2 regions of the Sorangium sp. So ce367 genome follow, and region 2 is predicted to be linked to the other one. Evidence: riboswitches for the same ligand, from Rfam matches in the RefSeq annotation. Region 2 holds a riboswitch; the other holds the start of a gene.

Region 1 (5,588 bases), 5.2 Mb from region 2:
GTCTTGCAGAAATCGCCGTTCGCGTCGGGGTCGCTCGACCCGCGCCCCACGACGACGAGCGCCGACCGGGCCCGCGCGGCCGGGTCGGCCGGCAGCGCGGTCGCGGCGCGCTCGAACGCGATCTCCGCGAGCGCCGGGTGCACGCCGAGCGGCCGCGCCGCCGAGAAGCGCACGCCCGGGTGCGCGGCCCGCGCCCGCTCGAGCGCGATCGGGATGTCGTTCTTCACGTGCCCCGCCGCGAACAGGAAGAGCGGCACGACCGCCACGCGGGACACCCGCGCCGCGAGCGCCGCGAGCGCGTCGGCGAGGTGAGGCGTCGCGAGCTCGATGTAGCCGTGCTGCACGGCGATCTCGGGCCGCGCCGCGGCGTAATCGGCCACGATCGCCTCGAACTCGGCGTTCGACGCGGCGTCGCGGCTGCCGTGGCCGATCAGCAGGAGACCGTCGTCATGCACGCGAGCGCCTCCTCCAGGGTGAGCGGGAGGCCCGCGCCGCCCCGCGGCGGCACAGGGCTCATCCGGGTCCAGAGCTCGGCGACCCACGGCCGCCGCATCCGCGCCCGCGCGAGGAGCTCCCCCCGCGCGAACACCTCCCGCGGCGGCCCGTCCGCGAGGACCTGGCCGTCGCCCAGCAAGACCGCGCGCGAGGCGAAGAGCGGCACGAGATCCACCGCGTGGGTCGCGGTGACCAGCGTGGTCCCCTGCTGCTCGGAGAGCGCGCGCAGCGTCTGGCACAGGGCGAGCTCGCCTTCCGGGTCGAGCCCCGCGGTCGGCTCGTCGAGCAGCAGCACCCGCGGGCGCATCGCCAGCATCCCGGCGATGCACGCGCGCTTGCGCTCGCCGAAGCTCAGCGCCTCGATGGCCCGATCGGCGAGGTGGGCGATCTGCACGGCGGCGAGCGCCGCCTCGGCGCGGCGGCGCGCCTCGGGCGCGGGCAGGCCGAGGTTTCGCGGGCCGAACAGGACGTCGTCGAGGAGCGTCGCGCCGAGCAGCTGGTCGTCCGGGTCCTGGAGCACGAGCGCGGCGCCCGCGGCGACGGCGTCCGAGGGCGAGCCCACGCGGCGGCCCGCGATCTCGACGCCGCCGCCGGGCGCCGGGAGGAGCCCAACGAGCGTCCGGAGCAGCGCGGTCTTGCCGGCGCCGTTGCCGCCGAGCACCGCCACGGACTCGCCCTCGCCGACGTCGAGGCGCACGTCGCGCAGCACGGGCTCGCCGAGCCGGTAGCCGAGCCGGGGGGCGCGCAGCGCGATCATCCGGCCTCTCCCGCGGCGACGCTGAGCCCGAGGGCCGCGAGGGCGGCGGCGGCGAACGCGACGTTCGCGGCGGGCGCGCTCGTCCTTCGGTCGGCGACGGGGAGCTTCCCCTGGTAGCCGCGGAGCTGCATCGCGAGCGCGGCGCTCTCGGAGCGCTCGAGCGTCCGGAGCGCCACGACGCCCGCGACGGCGCCGGCCGAGCGCGCTGCGGCCCCGGGGCGGGTGAACCCGCCGCGGAGCGCGGCGGCGCTCCACGCGCTGTCGGCCGCGCGCTGGAGCACGCCGGCGAAGCGCCGGGTCAGCGCGAGCAGCTCGACGAGGGCCGCGGGGACGCCGAGCCCGGCGAGCGCCGCCTCGATCTCGGCGGGCGCGGCGGCGCCGGCGAGCCACCGGAGCACCGCGGCCGCCGCGAGGACGCGCGCGCCGATGGCCATGGCGCGGTGGGCCCCCTCGGCCGTGATCGCGTCGACGGGGAACGGCGCGCCGGGGAGGAGCGGCGCCCCCGGCGTGAGCGCGAGCGCGAGCGCCGCCGCGACCGCTCCGATCCACGCGGCGGGCGCGGCGGCGCGGAGGACGGCGCGCGCCGGCGTGCCCTGGAGGTGGAGGGCCGCGCACGCGAGGAGGAGCAGCGCGGCCGGCGTGGCGGGCGAGCGCGCGCCCGCGGCGACGCAGCACGCCGCCACGGCGGCCCCGAGGCGGAGCCGGGCGTCCACGTCGCGGAGCCGCGGGGGCGGGTCAGTCCGCACGGAGGCCTTCGCCGCCGGCCTTGACCGCGGGCGCGCCCGCGCGCTCGACGAAGAGCACGCGCGAGAAATAGCCGAGGGCGAAGCCGGCGAGGAGCCCGGCCCAGAGGAACGCGAAGAGCAGGAGGTCGCCCTCGAGGCCCGCGAACAGCGGCCCCGTGTCGTGGCGCCCTGCGTCCTCGGCGACGCGGCGCACCACGGCCTCGTCGACGCCGTCCCAGGACGCGTTGCCGCAGGCGGCGAGCCAGAGGGAAGCGGCGAGCCGGAGCGCCACCGCGCACGCGCGCCGCGCGAGCGGCGCTGGCAGCGGGCGCTGTCCGAGCCGCCGCGTCACGACGCCCCCGGGGCGAGCCGGACGACCTGGAGCCGGTCCAGGATGTCGGGCCGCCGGGCGCGCAGGAAGGCGAGCGCCCCCGCGGTCATGACGCCCTCGAGCAGGCCGAGCGGCAGCTGGGTGGGGACGAAGGCCAGGGCGACGCCCGTGAACATGGACGTCACCGACCCCTCGCCCGAGAGCCCGAGCGCGAGCGCGAGCGCCGTGGTGGCGTAGGTTGCCCAGTCCGACGTCACGCCCGCCAGGAACCCCGCGACCCAGAGGTTCGCGCCGCAGCGCCGCGCGAGGTGGAAGGCGAAATATCCGGTGAAGGCGCCCGCGATGCCCATCGACGCGACGTCGGCGCCGAGCGTGGTGATGCCGCCGTGCGCCAGGAAGAGGGCCTGGATAAGGAGCGCCACCACGGTGACGAGGACGGTCATCCAGGGGCCGATGAGCACCGCCGCGAGCCCTGTGCCGCACGGGTGGGAGCAGGTCCCGGCGGTCGGCACCGGCACGGGCATGCACGAGATCGCGAAGACGGCGGCCGCGATGAGCCCGACGAACGGCTTGTAGAAGGCGTCCTGCTCGGTGCGGCGCCGGAGCAGGTGGAGGGCGATCGCGACGAAGGGCAGGGCGAGCGCGTTCCAGAAGGCGCACCAGCCGAGCGGCAGGACGCCTTCCGCGAGGTGCATCGCGGCCGCGGGCCGGGGCGCGAGGAGCGTCCCCAGGGACACGGCGGCGATCGACAATGCGCGGCCGTGAAGACCGATTTCGGCGCTCCGGGTGAAGTCCGCACCCGAACGCCACGAAGACGTGCGCAAGCTGCACCTCGTGGGAGGCTCGGGTAGGTCTCCCGGCTCATGGGTTCAGGGAGCTGATCGAGCTCCCAGCGCTGCGTCCACCTTCCCAGGCCTCTTCTAATGGGGCCCAGTGGTCTTCGGAGGCAGCTCCCCACTCACGGTGGCGGGACCGCGCCGGTTTTGCACCGGCTTCCCTGTTATGCCCCGGAGGGCACCCGAGGAATGGATTGTCAGGCCGGTGCTCGGTAATCCCGTTTTGTGCCCGGCGTCAAGGACGTCGCGCCCCGATCGCGGAGGAGGCGCTCGGCGGGCGCTGCCTGTGGCATGGCGTGTCGGACGAGCTCCCCGTCGAGCGCGGGTCAGCTCCACCTCGCGCGCGGTGCCCCGCGCGTCGGCCCGTGTATCCAGGCGGCGCGATCGCGCGAGCCGGGCGCGTACCGGGGTGCGGACCCCGGGCGCGCGGACCGGGCGAACCCGGGTGGGTCGACCGGGGGCGCGAGCTTCCGCCTTGCGCGGTCCGGCCCGCCGCGAGCGCCCTCGTCCGCGGCGTCGGTGCGGCGGTGATGCCTGCCGCTTGTGGACGCCTCGCCCTCGCGGGCACTGCCGAGGCGCACGAAGCCATCACTGCCGAGGCGCGCCGCGCGCCCGTCGGCGCCCCCATCGAGCAGACATGGGCGCGCCGACGAGCGATCGAGGCCCTGTGATGCGATGGCCGAGGCCGAGAAATTGACCCAGACGCATCACGCGAAGAATCGTCGAGCACACGTCTTGGATTATGTCCCTCTTAGAGAAAATCTGTTTACTTTATCGCCGCGCGGGTGCAGCGCCTGTCGCGGGCTGCGCCTGAGCGAGGTCTCTCGTGCGCTTGAATACAAGGCGCAGGCGCGTTCTTTCCGCAGTGTGCTTTGTTCGTCCTGGCTCTTTACTCGGGAGCAGGCGTCCGGTGTACGGCCCGCTGCCTCGTGGCATCTCTTATTGAAGAGATGAGGGATTTCGTGTTCGCTCGTCTCGGAATGCACGGCGAACGCTGCGCTGAGCGCTGTCTCCGGTGGAGGGGTATGCCCGGCTCGAACGTGAATTCCCGCAGCGCTGGTGTGTGTGGGTCGCGCGCCCGCCTGGCCGCCTTCGTGTCTGGAGCGCTCTGCTCGCTCGGCGTGCAGTCATTGCACTTTGTTATCGACAACGCGCATGCGGATGCCACAATCTGACTACCGCATGCGCACCGGCGCGGACCCCCCAGCCCGGAGCGCATGCGGTCTTTTTTCTTCGCACCGTGGCGGACGTTCAAGGCTCCGGCGCGGTGTCCCTGCCGCGGTCATTCTGGGCCCCCCTCCAGCGTGATGCGCGGTATTTTTTTTGCCGTCGAGCGCGCGGTTCGCGCCTCCCGAGCCTTCACTTGCCCGTGAATGTGGCCTGCGATTTCGCCAGGAACGCTTTCATTCCGAGCTGTTGATCTTCGCTGCCGAAGAGCGCGGCGAATGCCTGGGCTTCCAGCTCGTTGGCGGCGGCGAGGTCGAGGCTCTCGCCGCGCAGGAGGACGCGTTTGGCGGCGGCGACGGCGAGCGGCCCGCGCGAGGCGATCTTGAGGGCGGTCTCGCGGGCGCGCGCGAGGAGCTCGGTCGCCGGGAAGACGGCGTTGACGAGCCCGATCGACAGCGCCTGCTGGGCGGTGATCATGTCTCCTGAATAGACGAGCTCGCGCGCGCGTCCTGGCCCGACCCGTCGCAGCAGCCGCTGGGTCCCGCCGAACCCCGGGATGACGCCCAGGTTCACCTCGGGCTGGCCGAGCTTGGCGCCTTCGGCGGCGTAGATGAAGTCGCATGCGAGGGCGAGCTCGCAGCCGCCGCCCAGCGCGAAGCCGTTGACGGCGGCGATCACGGGGAAGGGGGCAGTCTCGATGAGCTCGGCGAGCCGGTGGCCTGCGTCGGCGAACCGTTTCGCGGCGATGCTGTTCATGGTCGCCATCTCCGCGATGTCGGCGCCGGCGACGAACGCCTTGCCGGCACCGGTCAGCACCGCCGCGCGGACCTCGTTGCCGTCGGCGGGCGCGAGGAGGTCGCGGAAGGCCGTGGTGAGCTCGCCGAGGACGGCGGGGTTCAGGGCGTTGAGTTTGTCGGGCCGCTGGATGGTCACGATGGCGACGTGATCCGCGCGCTCGACGGCGACGAACTGGAGCGTACCGCGAGCAGGGGCCCCCGGCTGCTGTTCTTGAGCGGTCATGGAGCGTGGTTAGCAGCGCCCCGCGCCGGGGGGAAGCGCCTGCCGTGGGCCGGGGAGGGCGTCATTCCGTGTCCTCTCGGGCCTGCTATGCTGAGCCCGTGGCCGAGCCGACGACCGAGCGATTTCCAGAGGACGTCACGCGCCTGTTCTGGGACACGGACCCGGACGCCATCGATCTGGAGCGGCACCGCGACTACGTCATGGAGCGGGTGATGAGCCGGGGCGGATGGGCGGCGATGCGCTGGCTGAGGCAGGCG
Region 2 (5,588 bases):
CCGCACGAGATCGCCCGTGCGGTAGAAGCCGTCGCGCGTGAACGCCTTCTCGTTGTGCGCGTCGGCCCTGTAATAGCCGCGGATCGTGTAGGGCCCCCGCGTGAGCAGATGACCGACCTGCCCGGGCTCGACGTCGCGGTCGTCGTCGTCCACGACGCGGACCTCGTCGTGGGGCGAGATGGGCCGCCCCTGCGTCTCGAGCGCGATCGCGTCGGGGTCGTCGAGGCGGGTGTAGTTGACGAGCCCCTCCGCCATCCCGAACACCTGCTGCACCTTGCAGCCCAGGGTCGGCCCCACGCGGCGCGCGACCTCCGCGGGGAGCCTGGCGCCGCCCACCTGGAGCACCTTCAAGCTCGACAGGTCGTGCCGCGCCGTCCGGGCCGACTCCACCCAGACCGAGGCCAGCGGCGGCACGAGCGCGGTCAGCGTGACCCGCTCCCGCTCGATCCACGGGAACGCCTCGTCCGGGCTGGGGCGGCGGCAGAGCACAACGCGGCCGCCGGCGTGGAGCACGCCCAGGCTCCCGGGCGAGCTGAGCGTGAAGTTGTGCGCGACGGGGAGGACGGCGAGGTAGACGCTGCCCTCGTCGAGCCCGCAGATCTCCGCGCTGGCCCGCACGCTGTAGAGGTAGTCGTCGTGCGTCCGCGGGATGAGCTTCGGTACGCCGGTGCTCCCGCCGGACAGCTGGAAGAAGGCGACGTCCCCCGCGGCGGGCTCCGGGAGCTCCACGGGCTCCCGATCCAGGGCGGAGAGCGCTGTGTGCTCGCCCGGCTCGCCGGCCACGAGCACGTGCCGCAGGGTCCTGACGTCGCGCCGGATCTGGCTCGCCAGCGCGCGGTAATCGAACCCGCCGTCCCGGTCGGCGATGACGTACGCGACCGCCTCGGTGTGCTCGCAGAAGTACGCGATCTCGGCGCGCCGGTGCGCGGGCAGGGCCAGCACGGGGAGCGCCCCGAGCCGGAACAGCGCGAAGCACACCTCGAAGAACTCCGCGATGTTCGGGAGCTGGACCACGACGCGATCCCCCGGCCGGAGCCCGAGGTGCAGCAGGCCCGCGGCGAGGCGATCGGCGCGCCGATCGAGCTCCCCGTAGCTCAGCCGGCGATCGCCGCTGACGAGCGCGATCCGATCCGGGTGTCGCGCGGCCCGCTCGCGGAGCAGGCGCCCGAAGGTCTCGCCGCGCCAGTAGCCGGCGCGCCGGTAGAGAGCGGCCATCTCGGCCGGCCACGGAGTCCAGCCGTCGAGCGCCTGCGGTCGCGCCTCCGCGGGCGCCTGCCGGCTCTCCTCAGGAGCGATCATGCCCTCTCCGGCGCCTGGTTGAGGCCGAGCGCGTTCAGCATGGTCCCGAGCTTGGCGGTGGTCTCGGCGAGCTCGTGCTCGCCGTTCGAGCCGATGACGATCCCGGCCCCGGCATAGAGGCGGAGCGCCCGGCCGGCGACGTCGGCGCAGCGGATGACGACCGCCCACTCGCCGTCGCCGCTCGCGTCGGACCAGCCCACGAGCCCCGTGAAGAACCCGCGATCGAACCGCTCGATCGCCCCGATGGCCTCGCGGGCGCGGTCCGTGGGGTATCCGCACACGGCGGGGGTCGGGTGCAGCGCGGTGGCCAGCTTCATCGAGGAGATCGAGAGATCGCGCAGCTCCCCGGTGAGCCGGCTCGACAGGTGCCACAGCGTGGGGGTCTGCGTGAGCGAGGGCTCGTCGGGGACGCTCAGGCGCCGGCAGAACGGCCGGAGCGCGGCGGCGACGGCGTCGACGACGATCGCGTGCTCGTGCCGGTCCTTCTCGGACGCGAGCAGGGCGATCGCCCGCCGGCGGTCCTCGTCGGGGTCGGGGCTGCGGACCGCGGAGCCGGCGAGCGGATTGGCGATCACCCGGAGCCCGGAGCGGGACAGGAGCAGCTCCGGGCTCGCGCCGATGAGCGTCCGCGCGCGCGAGGTCGAGACGCCGCGCTCGGAGCTGGAGAGCCCCGCCGTGGGATCCGAGAGGTTGGCGGCGAAGGTGTAGCCGTTCCGGTTCTGCTGCGAGAGGCGCTGGAGGACGAGGCGGAGATCGACCGGCTCTCGCAGGACCATCTCCAGCATCCTGGAGAGGACCACCTTGCTCAGCGCCTCGGACCGCATCAGGCCCACCGCCGTCTCGACGCCGCGCACGTAGTCGCGGGGCTCGGGGACCTGGCGCAGCTCCTGGATGGTGATCGGCAGGTGCGACCGCGGCGATTCCGACGTGTAATTGAGCGGGCCCGCGCTCTGGATCGCCCTCGGCACGATGAGGTGCGCCGGCGACGTGCTGTTGAACGGCACCGCGCCGACCACCATGGGGAAGCCCTGGCCGGCGCCGGCCCTCGACGCCGACGCGAGCACCCTCGTGACGCGGTCCGCGAGGCGATCGCCCTGATCCGCGCCGTTCGGCTCGAGGATCATGTCGTGTACGCCCTGCGCGAGGAGCGTGCGTGTCGGCGACGCGAAGAAGAACGCCGACTCAGGGGTGTATTGCTTCAACAGCTGCCCTGCGTTCACCGCGGGCAGCCCGACAGAGGCCGGTATCGAGATGGAACTCGTCACATTCAGCTCCGATGGGCGTCGAGAGCCACGTGGGCTCAGGTCATCGGGCGCTGGACGTCAGGTCTCGGGCCGCTCGTCTCTGACAACTGATAAAGAAAATCAGTTTCAAGTAACTCATGGCACGCGCGTGCAAGACTGTCAAGGGACTCCCGATTCTGTCTCGGGTGTGCGTCGCCGGTGGGCTCGCGGACGGGGCGCTCCGGGCCTTCGCTTCAGCGTTGACATCCTGCGTGACGGGTGCGACGAGTCGCCCCGCCATCGGTGCTCGTCCGGCCATCCCCTGGCGAGCTGAAAAGGGAACCCGGTGAGAATCCGGGACTGCCCCCGCAGCGGTGAACGGGAACGACCATCACCAAGAAGCACTGGGCATGCACCAGAGCAGCCTGGGAAGCGGTGATGTGTAGGAGAGCGACCGGCGACGGCCGCAGCGCCCGTGAGTCCGAAGACCTGCCGAAGGTGCGCGCGCCGGTGCGCTGGCGCGCGCTGACCTGAGCCTTCGAGGGGAAGGCGCCCAGGCTCTCGACCACCTCGCTCGCGCGCGGTGCCGTGGCCCGTCACGCAGCCCCCTCGCTTCGGCTCTCAGCTCACCCGGAGCAGCGCTGGGTCGACGCGGGCAGGCGGCGCGTGAATGGTTGATTCCTCTGATCGTCGGTCGCGTCGGCGCCGGAGCGCCGGCGTGGCGCGCTGGCTCTCGCTCGCCGCCTGCAGCGCCGTGGCAGCCTCGCCTGCCGCCCGCGCCGACGATCCGCGCCGGCCTGCGGGCGAGCAGGGGGGTGATCCCGCTGCCGCTCCGCCGGGTGCAGACCCGCTGGAGGTGCGCGTCGAGGGGGATCACATGCGCGCGCCCGCGCCGCCCAAGGACAGGTCCGTCGCGGGGTCGGTGCTGGGCCGCGAGCGCCTCACCGGCGCGGGGCTCGGGGCGGCGGACGTGCTCCGCACGCAGCCGGGCGTGCTCATCATCGAGTCGGGCGGCTTCGGCGGGCCGGCGACAGCGGCCCTCCGGGGGGCGACCGCCACGCAGACGCCGGTGTACCTCGCCGGCGTCCGCCTGAACGACGACGTCGTGGGGACGGCGGATCTCTCCCTCGTGCCCCTCTGGCTCATCGAGCGCATCGAGATCTACCGCGGCCACGCGCCCATCGAGGCCGACCGCCTCGGCCCGGGCGGCGCGATCTTCTTCGAGCCGCGGCGGCCTTCCCGGACGACGGCCGGCGTGGGCGCCATGGCGGGCTCGCTCGGCGCGCGGCGCGGGTGGGCGTTCGCTGGCGCCAGCGCGGGCCCGGTGAGCGCGATCGTCGGGGTGAGCGCGGAGGCCGCGGAGAACCGCTACGCGTTCGTCAACGATGGCGGGACGCTCTTCGACGAGAGCGACGACACCGTGGAGCGCCGGCAGAACGCCGACGTGCGCACGATCGACGCGTGGGCGCTCGCGCGCGTCGAGCTCGGCGGCGGCGCGATCGTCGACGTGATCGCGAACGGCACAGGCCGCGAGCAGGGCGTGCCGAGGCTCGCGCTCCTGCCGTCCCGCGAGGCGCGGGGGGAGTCGCGGCGCGCGCTGGCGTCCGTCGCGGCGCGGGTGCCGTTCGGCGGAGAGGCGCAGCACACGCTCGAGGCGCGCACCTCGTTCATCGAGGCGCGGTCGGAGGTCCACGACCCCCTCTTCGAGCTCGCGCTGCAGACGCCTGAGCTCCGGCTCGCCGGCCGCCGCCTGGAGCAGACGCTCGGGGCGACGCTCTCCTTCGCCGACCGGCTCCGTGTGCGGCCCGTGCTCTCGGTCGCGCGCGAGGGCATCTCACGCGCGCCGGACGACGTACCGCTCGCGCGGACGCGGCGCTCGTTCGCGCGCGGCGCCGTCAGCGCGGAGGCGCGCCTCGGCGAGGGGCTCGCGCTGCACGCCCTCGCGAGCGGGGAGTGCCACGCCACCGGGGCCGACCGCGAGCGCCCTTGCGACGTGCTCGTCCCGACCGGGCGGGTCGGCGTGGAGGCGGGGAGCGACAGGCTCCGGCTCCTCGCGACCGTGGGCCGCTACGTCCGCGTCCCGACGCTCGGCGAGGTGTACGGCGTCTCCGGCGTCGTCCACGGCAACGCGGAGCTCGAGCCGGAGTCGGGCGCCACGATCGAGGCCGGGATCCGGGCGCAGACGGGGCGCGGCGCCGTGCTGCGCGGCGCCTTCATCGACGTGTTCGCGTTCGGGAGCGCGGTCTCCGGGCTCGTCGCGTACGAGAAGTCCGGCCAGGGCTACGTGAGCCCGTACAACGTCGGCCGCGCCCGCGTCGTGGGCGCGGAGCTCCTGGCCGGGGTCGAGGTGACCCCGTTCCTCCGCGCCGAGATCGCGGCGACGCTGCTCGATCCGCGGGACACGACGGCGGGGCGGACGACGAGGAACGACCTCCTCCCGTTCCGCTCGCGCCTCGTCGTCGCGCCGCGCCTGCACGCCGAGTGGAAGCGCCCGGGCGGCGGCGTGTTCTCGGGCGCGTCGGGCGAGATCCGGGCCGTGTACCAGTCGAGCCGGTACGCCGATCCCGCCGGGCTCGGCGTGATCGCGGAGCAAGCGACCCTCGACCTCGACGCGGAGGCGAGGTGGCTCGGCGGGCACCTCGCGGTGAGAGGTCGCGTCGCGGACCTCCTGGACGCGCGGCGCACGGATGTCGTCGGGTTTCCGCTCCCGGGGCGGAGCGTGTTTTTCACACTGGAGTCAACATGGTGAAGATCAGTCTGTTTGCGTTCGCGATCTCGATTCCGATCCTCGGGTGCAACGTGGATTCGCCGCCGCCGTCGACGGGCGGCGTCCACGGCGGCGGCGACGGCGACGGGTGTGAGAGCGGCGTGGTCATCGTGACGAGCGACTACCAGTCGACGAACATCGCTGTGTCGGAGCTCGACGGGACCACCCTGTCGCCCTCCTTCGTGTCGAGCGGCGCGGCGAAGCCGGGGCTCAGCCTCGCGCTGTCCGGCGACGTCGACGTCCCGAGGGCGGCGCCGCCGTCCGGCCGCGTGGTCCTGCTCGATCGGTTCGGCACGAAC

What was found. Region 2 has a riboswitch for cobalamin ahead of WME97_RS21285 (TonB-dependent receptor). Riboswitches for the same ligand answer to the same signal wherever they lie in the genome.
Region 1: it holds a riboswitch for cobalamin, as region 2 does, so the genes downstream of both, WME97_RS01370 (energy-coupling factor ABC transporter permease) here and WME97_RS21285 (TonB-dependent receptor) in region 2, are expected to answer to the same signal.

What each region holds. Positions count from the first base shown of each region.
Region 1 is NZ_CP150334.1:344,952-350,539, forward strand. It holds gene WME97_RS01350 (CbiX/SirB N-terminal domain-containing protein) at 1-455, opposite strand, end outside; gene WME97_RS01355 (energy-coupling factor ABC transporter ATP-binding protein) at 431-1,252, opposite strand; gene WME97_RS01360 (CbiQ family ECF transporter T component) at 1,249-1,998, opposite strand; gene WME97_RS01365 (hypothetical protein) at 1,988-2,329, opposite strand; gene WME97_RS01370 (energy-coupling factor ABC transporter permease) at 2,326-3,039, opposite strand; cobalamin riboswitch at 3,138-3,345, opposite strand; gene WME97_RS01375 (enoyl-CoA hydratase/isomerase family protein) at 4,504-5,331, opposite strand; gene WME97_RS01380 (DUF6922 domain-containing protein) at 5,430-5,588, shown strand, end outside.
Region 2 is NZ_CP150334.1:5,578,791-5,584,378, reverse strand. It holds gene WME97_RS21295 ((2,3-dihydroxybenzoyl)adenylate synthase) at 1-1,299, opposite strand, end outside; gene dhbC (isochorismate synthase DhbC) at 1,296-2,564, opposite strand; cobalamin riboswitch at 2,807-3,033, shown strand; gene WME97_RS21285 (TonB-dependent receptor) at 3,241-5,271, shown strand; gene WME97_RS21280 (hypothetical protein) at 5,265-5,588, shown strand, end outside.